Regions from separate parts of the Methylibium sp. T29-B genome, predicted to be linked through region 2. Evidence: predicted binding sites of a transcription regulator. Region 2 holds the regulator's gene; the other holds the start of a gene.

Region 1 (4,572 bases), on a different contig from region 2:
CGGCCGCACGCGGTAGCTGCCGCGTCGCTGGAAACGGTAGAGCTCGCGCGGGAAGCGCGCATTGAGCGCGCTGGCGCGTCCGCTGTGCACCAGCACCAGGTCGTGCAGGTCGAACTGGAGCTTGACGCTGTCGAGGTAGCCCACCGCGACCACCTCCTCGCTCTCCAGCAGGCGCTGGAGCTTGATGTCGCCGCCGTCGGCACTCAGGCACAGCAGCCCCCGCGCCGGGTCCAGTGCCCACACAGTGGTCGTGTAGGCGGCGCCCTCCGGGGAGCTGAGGCTCAACAGCACGTTGCCGTCGGCGCATTGCTTGAGCAGGCTGAACACCTCGGCCGGCGCGCTCACCCTGAATTCACCCAGGCCATGTGGAGAACCGCTCATGGCCTCCAGCGGCATCGGCAGCGTTTCCATCGCTCGGATTCTCTCGGCAGCAGTCTGATGGGAGTCGGGTTCGGTTTCGATCAGTGCAGCATCTTCGGCCGGCCGGCCAGGAGCTGATCGAGGTCCTCGAGCCAGGGCTCGGCCAGGGTACGGACCTCGGCGTCGTTGACGAGGATGCGCTTCATGATGCGGGTCTTGAGCTGGCGTTCGTCCGCGCCGAGTTCACGGGTCGCCGCAGCCTGCTTGAGCTGATTGATCAGCACCGCGCAGGCCCCTTCGAGCTTCACGACCTGGTCCCAGTTGCCGCCGCGCGCGGCCTCGAGCATCTGCTCGCTGGCGCGTTCGATGGCCTCGTAGTAGTTCAGCAATGGCGTACTCATCGAAAAACTTCCTTGTCGATGGATCGTCGTCGGGACGCTCAGCGAACCGCCGGCATGTCGCTTTGGGCGCGGATCGTCGACCAGGCATCGCGCAGCGGCTCGATCAGGCTGACGCATTCGGCCAGCGCGGCATCGTCGTTGCGCAGGTTGGCCTGCATCAGGCGCGTGCTGACATAGCTGTAGAGCGATGACAGCTGCTCGGTCAGGGCGCCGCCGGCCGGGCTCAGCCCGCCCTTGAGTCCTTCCTCGACGATGCGGACCGCCCGGCTCAGTTCGTGCGCCTTGCGCTCGATCTGGCCGTCGCGCAGTGCGCCGCGCGCACGCGCCACGGCATCGAGCAATCCGGTGAACAGCATCGCGACCAGCTGGTGGGGCGAGGCGCCGCCGATGCCGGTCTCGACGCCGACCAGGTTGTAGGCCTGGCTGGAGGCGTGGTGGCGCGACGGCGAGTAGGGGCTGCTCTGGGCAAACATGACTGAAGGTCCGGCATTCGAGTGGGGCTGAGTGTTTATCGGCCGCTGCGCGCCCGGTCTTGAGCGCCACACACTCGAAATCGCCCTGCGTTTCAACCGACCCCGCGAATGCGCGGATCGGGAACGACCTCAGTCTTTCTTGTTGTAGAGGTTGGACAGGCCGGTCAGCTGCTGCGTCATGTAGGTCGACAGGGCGGTCAGCTTGGCCATCTGGGTGTCCAGCGCCGTGTACTGCTGGGTCAGCCGGACCTGCATGCGGTCGGCACGGTCGTTGACCTTCTCCTGGTCGTCCTTGTTACGCTCCAGGCGGGCCTTGATCCCCGCATTGCGGCTGGCGATCACGCCGTCGGTACCGGTCGACATGTCGGCCAGCTTCTGGAAACGCACACCCAGGCCCGTCGACGCGGGGTTCGCCGTGTCATTGGTCGTGAAGAGCTTCGACAGCTCGGCCGGCTTCGCGAGCGCCGCGTCGAGCTTGGCGTTGTCGAGCACGATGGAACCATCGCGCTGCACGTTGAAGCCGATGTCCGACAGGCGGGTCAGCTCGGCCGAGGCCGCGCTGTCCTGGCGCAGCATGGCGCGGAACTGATTGCGCAGCCCCACGGCGGCGCTGTCGCCCTGCAAGGTGCCGCCGATCTTGTTCTCCTCGTCGTACTTGGTCTGCGTGACCAGGTAGGTGTTGAGCGCGTTGTAGGCGTCGGAGAACTTCTTGATCGCGTCGCGCATCGTCCCGGTGTTCGTCGTGACGTTCACGGTGACCGGTGCGGTGGTGACCTTCACGAGATCGAGCGTCACGCCGTCCAGCGTGCCCGTCAGGCGGTTCGTGGGCGACTCGATCGCCAGGCCGTTGATCGATGCGAGGGCGTTGACCGCGGCCTGCGTCTGCGTCATCGGGTTGGCACCGCTGGCCGGGTCGTAGGCCAGGCCTGTCAGCGCCCCGGTGGCGTCGCTGACGGCGACGCGCAGGGTACTGTCCAGTCCGGTCGTGGTGCTGGTCAGCGTGAGGCGGGCACCGTTCGCGTCGCGCACGATCGCCGCCGAGACCCCGGCGTTCGCCGCATTGATCTGCGTCTTCACCTGCTCGAGCGTCGTGCCCTCCGCGAACTCGAGTTCGAGCGTCGTCGATCCGGTCTTCGGGGTGAACGCCGGATCGTTCGCGACGTTGTAGCCGCCGAGTTCGATCGTCATCTTGCCGGCACCGACCACGTCGGTCGGCGCGGTGAACACCGCCGAGGCCAGGCTCTGCGCGCGTGCGATCTGGGAGACGCTGACCGAATAGCTGCCGATGGCGGCGCCCGCGCTGGCGGTGGCGGCGACCGAGGTGGCGTCGCTGGTGCCTGCCGACGCCGCCTGCCACAGGGTGGGCTTGGCGAGCGCCTTCGCAGCGTCGCCGACGGCGGACACCAGGCTCTGCAACTGACCGTAGGCCGAGACCTGGGTCTGCATGAACGTCGCCGCGGTCTGCATCTTCTCCAGCGGCTTGCGCTCCAGCGCCACGAGCTGCGAGACGATGCTGCTGACGTCGAGGCCGCTGCCGAGACCGGGTGAAGAGATGGCCATGCTGAGTCCGGACGGATTGATGAGGGGCTATCGGCGCTCGCGCAGAAAACTGAAGCCGCGGGCCCGGCGCCGTCAGGCACCGGACAGCCGCGGCTCTCCGAAGCAGGTCGCCGGAAGGCGTCTTACTTGAGCAGCGACAGCACCTGCTGAGGCAGCTGGTTGGCCTGCGCCACCATCGCAGTGCCGGCCTGCTGCAGGATCTGGGCGCGGGACAGGTTCGCCGTTTCCATCGCGAAGTCGGCGTCCATGATGCGGCCACGCGCGGCCGACAGGTTCTCGGCCTGGATCTGGATGTTCGACACCGCGTTCTCGAAGCGGCTCTGCAGCGCGCCGAGCGTGCCGCGTGCGCCGTTGATCTGGTCGAGCGCACTGTCGATCTTCTTGATCGACACCCAGGTGGCGGAATCGGTCTCGATGTTCAAGTCGCTCAGGCCGATGTCGTCGGCGACCTCGGCGATCGCGTCGCCTTCGTCCAGACCCGTCGTCGCGGTGGTGAAGCCGGTGAACTCCACCGCCAGCGCGGCGCCAGTAGCATCCAGCTTGGATGCCTTGATGTCGAGCTTGAAGGTCCCGTCGTCGTTCTTCACCAAGTAGGCGGAGACGCCGGTGTCCGTGGTCTTGCGGTTGATCGCCTCGGCGATCTGGCCCAGGCGTTCGGTTTCGGTGCTGGCCTCGGCGATCGGGCCGACCTCGACGATCTGCTCGTTCGCGCCACCGCCGTCGATCGTGATCTGCAGGTCGCCGTCGGCGATCGCGGCCAGGTCCGTGATGGTCGTGCCGTCGAGCGTCAGGTCGGCGCTCGCGCCCTCGGCGTAGGTGATCTTCGAGAGCACCGCCGCGGTGGCGTTGGTCAGGCTGCCGACGGTGATCGCATCACCGGAGTTGGCCCCGACCTGGAAGGTCGCCGCCGTGAAGGAGCCGTCGAGCAGCTTCTTGCCGTTGAAGCTGGTCTGCTTGGCCACACGGTCGATCTCGTCGCGCAGCTGGTTCACTTCGGCCTGCAGCGCCTTGCGGTCGTCGGCGCTGTTGGTGGCGTTGGCCGATTGCACCGCCAGTTCGCGCATCCGCTGCAGCATGTCGCCCAGCTTGCCCAGCGCGCCTTCGGCGGTCTGGGCCAGCGAGATGCCGTCGTTGGCGTTGCGCGCCGCGACGTTCAAGCCGCGCACCTGGGTGTTCATGCGCTCGGCGATCGCCAGGCCGGCGGCATCGTCCTTCGCGCTGTTGACGCGCAGACCCGACGACAGCCGCTGCATCGAGGTGGCCAGCGAGGACTGACTGGTGTTCAGGTTCCGCTGGGCATTCAGCGAGATGACGTTCGTGTTGATGGTCTGGGCCATGGAAATGCTCCTTGAAGAATCGAGGATCTCCGGCCCGAAGCCGGCTTACCTGTTCGGTGTAGCCATTCTTGGTGACCTGCGGGGGTGACGATGGATCGAAAAGAGGCCGACTTCCGGCGCATTTCGGCCCCGGAAAGCAAAAGGCCCCGTCCTGACGGACGGGGCCCGAGGATCCCGGGGCCGGCGGCCCGGAGGCCGCCGCGGGAGGCCGATCAGCGCAGCAGCGACAGCACTTGCTGCGGCAGCTGATTGGCCTGGGCCACCATGGCGGTACCGGCCTGCTGCAGGATCTGCGAGCGCGACAGGTTGGCCGTTTCCGACGCGAAGTCGGCATCCATGATCCGGCCACGCGAGGCCGCGGTGTTCTCCGCCTGGATCTGGATGTTCGACACCGCATTCTCGAAGCGGCTCTGGATCGCGCCCAGGGTACCGCGGGCACTG
Region 2 (4,572 bases):
GCCGGTACCGGCCGGCGCACCCAGGTGTTGCGGCCTTCGTAGGCGAGCAGGCTGTCGGCCTCGTAGCGCCACTCCTGCCGCCAGTGCCGCACGACGATGGGCTCGCTGACCTGGCCGTCCTGCATCTGCACCCGCATCACCAGGATGTGCTGCAGTGCGATGAAGTCGCCGCGGTCCTCGGACACGAACACCTGCTCGGTGCCCCAGCTCTGGTAGGGCGCGTCCGGCTTCAGCGCGGGATCGAAGCGCAGCACCTCGAGGAAGTCGAAGCTCACGCGGTAGGGACCGGCCATCGCGAGGATGGCGCGGCGGTCGCGCTCGCGCGCGCTGAGACCGGGCTCGCGCAGCCGCTTCCAGGCCTCGCTGGCCGCGGTGTCGAGCTCGACCGGCACGCCGCGCGTGCTGGCGCCGCGCGGCTTCAGTGCCGCCTCGCCGAGCGGCCAGGCGAAGATGAACTGGCTGGGTGCGGCGGCCGGAGCCGCCTCGGTGTAGGCCGCAGCGGCCCAGGGCAGGGTCAGCAGCGCAAGCAGGAACAGCAGTGCGGGGGACTTCTTCATGCGGCGCATTCTGTGCGCGTTCGCGCCGCCGGCCGCAATGCACCTGCCGAATGTCCGGGCTTGGCGCTCGCCCATGAAAAACGGCGCCCCGGGGCGCCGTCCTGCATGGATCGGGTCAGGCTCAGAACTGGAAGGCCAGCCGCACGCCGCCCCAGTGGCGACCGTTGACGGTGACCGGTGCCGCGGCTTCCTTCATCAGCACGAAGTTGCCGCCGCCCATGTCGCGCCGGTAGGTCTGCAGCAGGAAGGGCCGGGTGTTGCGCGCCGACGCGAGGCCGGTGCGGTCGTTGAAGATGCGGCGGTAGCGGCTGTTCGCGGTGTTCCACACCGGATCGTTGCTGCGCTGCGGGTTGCAGTACTGGCGGTTGTGCGTGGCGACGTAGCCGTTGCGGTCGACCGCGATGCAGTAGACGACCTTCTGGTTCAGCGTCAGCAGGCGCTCCTGCACCTGCGGGAACAGCCGGTCGGCCAGCGCGACGAAGCGCGTGGTGTGCTGGGCCGGGTTGGTGCCGGGCACGGCCTGGTAGTTCTCGTCGAACAGGTCGGCGACGGCGATGGTGTTGGTGCGCAGCGCGTCCTCCAGCAGCTTGCTGATCTGCGAGGCCGCCTCCTGGACACCGCGGATGTAGGGCGTGTCGTCGGTGTCGATGCCGCAGTCGGCCACCACTTCGATCATGTTCTCGCTGACCTTCAGGAAGGCTTCGCTGCGCGCCGTGGCGCTGCCCAGCGTCTGGCTGGAGCGCTGCATCTCGCGGTCGATCGCGGCCATCTGCTCGTTCAGGCCGTCGCAGATCGTGCGGCTCTGCACCGCCGCGGCGCTGATGCTGCCGACCCCGCCCTGCACCTCGGCCAGCGCCCGGTGGAAGGCGCCTTGCGGCGCCTCGCCCTCGCGCAACTGGATCTCGCGCGCCAGCGCGCCGACGCGCTGGTCGAGCTCGGCCACGGTGCTCATGATCTGCTTCGACGAGGCCTCGACCTTGGCCGACAGGTCCTTCACCGCGTCGGCCACGACACCGAAGCCGCGTCCGGCCTCGCCGGCCCGGCCGGCCTCGACCGAGGCGTTGAACGCCACCAGGCGCGTCTGCAGCGCGATCTGCGTGATCTGTCCGGCCGCGGCCGCCACCTGGCGCAGCGTGTCGACGATACCGCCCACCTCGGTGCCCACCTGCTCCACCGCGGCGCGTGCGCGCTCCACGGCCTTCAGGCTCTCGGTGGTGGTGGTACCGATGCCCCTTGCGCGCGCTGCACCTCGCCCAGCTGGCTGCCGAGCGTCTGCAGTGCCTGGACCTGGCGCTGGTTGACCTGGTTGCTGTCCTCGATCAGGCCGCGCACCTCGGCCGCGTCACGGCCGAGACGGGAGGCCGCCTGGGCGATGCTCTGCACCGCCTGGCGCAGGTCGGGAGCTGGCGCCGCGACGGGTGCCGGGTCGGTGGCAGCGGCCGCGCTCGGGGTCTTCTTGAACAGGCTCAGCATGGTTGTCTCGTGCTCGCTTCTTTTTGGGGTTCAGTGGTCGCGCAGCTTGGCGCGCAGGCGCGCGATCGACTGGCTGTGCAGCTGGCAGACGCGCGATTCGGTCACGCCCAGCACTGCGGCGATCTCCTTGAGGTTCATGTCCTGCTCGTAGTACATCCCCATCACGAACTGCTCGCGCTCGGGCAGGGTCTTGATGGCCTCGATCAGCGCCAGGCGCATGCGATGGTCCTGCAGCAGGGCCACCGGGTTCTCGTTCTCGTCGGCCACGTGGCGGTCGAGGAAATCGTTGTCGCCATCGTCGCCGGACATGTCCTCCAGATAGACGAGCTGCGTGCCGCGCACCTTGCCCAGCAGCTCCTGGTAGTCGGCGAGCGACAGGCCCATCTGCTTGGCGATCTCGCTCTCCGCCGGCGCGCGGCCGAGCTGCTGCTGCAGCTTGTGCACCGCGACCTCGATCTCGCGCTGCTGCTTGCGGTTGCCGCGGCTCATCCAGTCGCTGCCGCGCAGCTCGTCGAGCATCGCGCCACGGATGCGCTGGGTGGCGAAGGTCTCGAACTGCACGCCCTGCGCACTGTCGAAGCGCGACATCGCGTCGGTGAGGCCGATCAGGCCGACCTGGATCAGGTCGTCGATCTCCACGTTGGCCGGCAGCTTGGCAATCATCTGGTGCGCAAGACGACGCACCAGCGGGCTGTACTGCTTGATCATGGCGTTCGTTTCGAGGCGACCGGTGGCGGTGTACATGTCGGGCTCCAGGCGGTGTTCGGCGGTTCGTTCGGTCTTCGATCGGGGATTCAGCGCGACCGCGGCAGGCGCGAGCCCAGCGACGGCAGCGCGGAGCGTGCGCCGATCTCGCCGGCCAGTGCGCCGAACACGCTGTCGCTCACGGTGTGCGGCAGTGCGCAGGCGAGCTGTTCACGTGCCAGGCGCTTCAGCCGCAGGCTCGGGCCATCGGTGGGCGCCTCGGCCGGGTCGACGGCCACCCAGTCGTGCAGCGTGGCCCCCAGGAAGTCGTCGGCGCAGCGCGCCATGCGTTCGGCCACCTTGGCCGCGCGCGGCGAATCGGGCGGGGCGCTGAACAGCAGGTCGTGCGTCAGCAAGGCGGCGCGCGTCGCCAGCAGCTTGATGGCCGCATAAGCGTGCGTGACGCTGTCGGGCTGCTCGTCGCACAGGACGATGGGGCGCACCGTGGCCGCCTGCAGCTCCTGAACGCGACGCGCGAACAGACGGGCCAGTTCGGCAGCGCTGGCATGCACCAGCAGCACATCGATGTCGGGAGCGGCTTCGGAAATGGCGTCGAGGAAGCCGGAGGTCGAGCCGCTCGCATCCACGAAGCGCAGCGTCAGGCCGCCGGCAGCGAGGTAGCTCACGTGCGGGCTCAGCGTCTCCACGCCCTCTGCGAGGTCGAAGCTCGCCAGCTCGGCTGGTGCGCGGGCGTTCTCGCCGGCGTCGACCACGAGCGTGCGCAGACCCTGCTCGGCGTAGGCGCTGCACAGGCGCTCCAGCAGGGCGCCGCCGAAGGCGATCTTCGGGTTGGACACCACCGGGATGCAGCGCATCGTGCGGCTCACGAACAGGCGGCGCAGGCCCTGGGCCTGGTCGGCCGGTGCGGGGTGGGTCGGCAGATCGTCGAGCTGGTTGTACCAGCTGTCGGTGGCGGGGCGGCAGGCGCGGCGGGGCAGGTCGGTGGACATGGCGGCAGCGGGGTCGTCGGGATCGGGAAGCTCAGGCGCGGCCGGCCGGTACGGGGCGGCGTTCCGTCATCTGCGGCGTGGCGAACACCAGGTTCATCTCGCTCGCGTCGAAGTTGTAGGCCGGGCTGCCGGTGGCGCGCAGCGCGCGGTGCACCAGGGCCTGACCCGACAGGCGATGCCAGTCCTCGGGCACTCGCTGGCCGTTGGCCACCGCGACGATCTTCTGCTTGTGGCGGATCACGGCGTCGAGTGCCGGCGCCAGCTTCACGGCCTCGTCGAGCTTGGACAGCACGATGCCCTTGCAGGCGGCGGCACGGTAGGAGGTCATCACGTCGTCGATGGTCTCGCCCTGCACGGCGGTGTTGACCACCAGCAGCTTGTTGATCGAAGGGTGCGCCAGCATGTCGAGCAGTTCGCGCGTGCGGGTGTCGCGCTGGGCGACGCCGGCGGTGTCGATCAGCACCATCTTCTTGGCCGACAGCAGCTCCAGCAGGTCTTCCAGCGCGGTGCGGTCGTGGGCGGTGTGCACCGGCACGCCGAGGATGCGGCCGTAGGCGCGCAGCTGTTCGTGGGCACCGAGACGGTAGCGTCGAGGGTGATCAGGCCGAGGTTGGACGCGCCATGCCGGGTGGCGAAGGCGGCGGCCAGCTTGGCGGTCGACGTGGTCTTGCCGACGCCGGTGGCGCCGATCATCGCGAACACGCCGCCCTGGTCCTCGATCGGCAGCTCGCGCTCGCCGGTCATCAGGTTGCGCTCCAGCACGCTGGCGGCCCAGGCCTGCTCGTCGCCGACGTCGGCCGTCATGCCAGCCACCAGCTTGCGGATCAGCACCGGCGAGAAGCCGCACT

What was found. Region 2 encodes FliA, which starts transcription of late flagellar genes. Its sites were predicted from a motif close to CTAAAGTTTNNNNNNNNNNNGCCGNTA; they were not measured.
Region 1: fliD (flagellar filament capping protein FliD) is a predicted target of FliA. The motif match lies at 2,823-2,849, and genes of this name have one in related genera.

What each region holds. Positions count from the first base shown of each region.
Region 1 covers NZ_AZSN01000004.1:2,927-7,498, reverse strand. Annotated here, with positions in the region: gene Y694_RS01295 (flagellar brake protein) at 1-411, opposite strand, end outside; gene Y694_RS01290 (flagellar protein FliT) at 462-761, opposite strand; gene fliS (flagellar export chaperone FliS) at 800-1,234, opposite strand; gene fliD (flagellar filament capping protein FliD) at 1,364-2,794, opposite strand; gene Y694_RS01275 (flagellin) at 2,917-4,131, opposite strand; gene Y694_RS01270 (flagellin) at 4,344-4,572, opposite strand, start outside.
Region 2 covers NZ_AZSN01000032.1:4,398-8,969, reverse strand. Annotated here, with positions in the region: gene Y694_RS07575 (DUF6607 family protein) at 1-557, opposite strand, end outside; gene Y694_RS07570 (methyl-accepting chemotaxis protein) at 679-1,752, opposite strand; gene Y694_RS25590 (hypothetical protein) at 1,758-2,030, opposite strand; gene Y694_RS07565 (RNA polymerase sigma factor FliA) at 2,061-2,774, opposite strand; gene Y694_RS07560 (antiactivator of flagellar biosynthesis) at 2,825-3,724, opposite strand; gene Y694_RS25585 (hypothetical protein) at 3,756-4,259, opposite strand; gene Y694_RS25580 (hypothetical protein) at 4,181-4,572, opposite strand, start outside.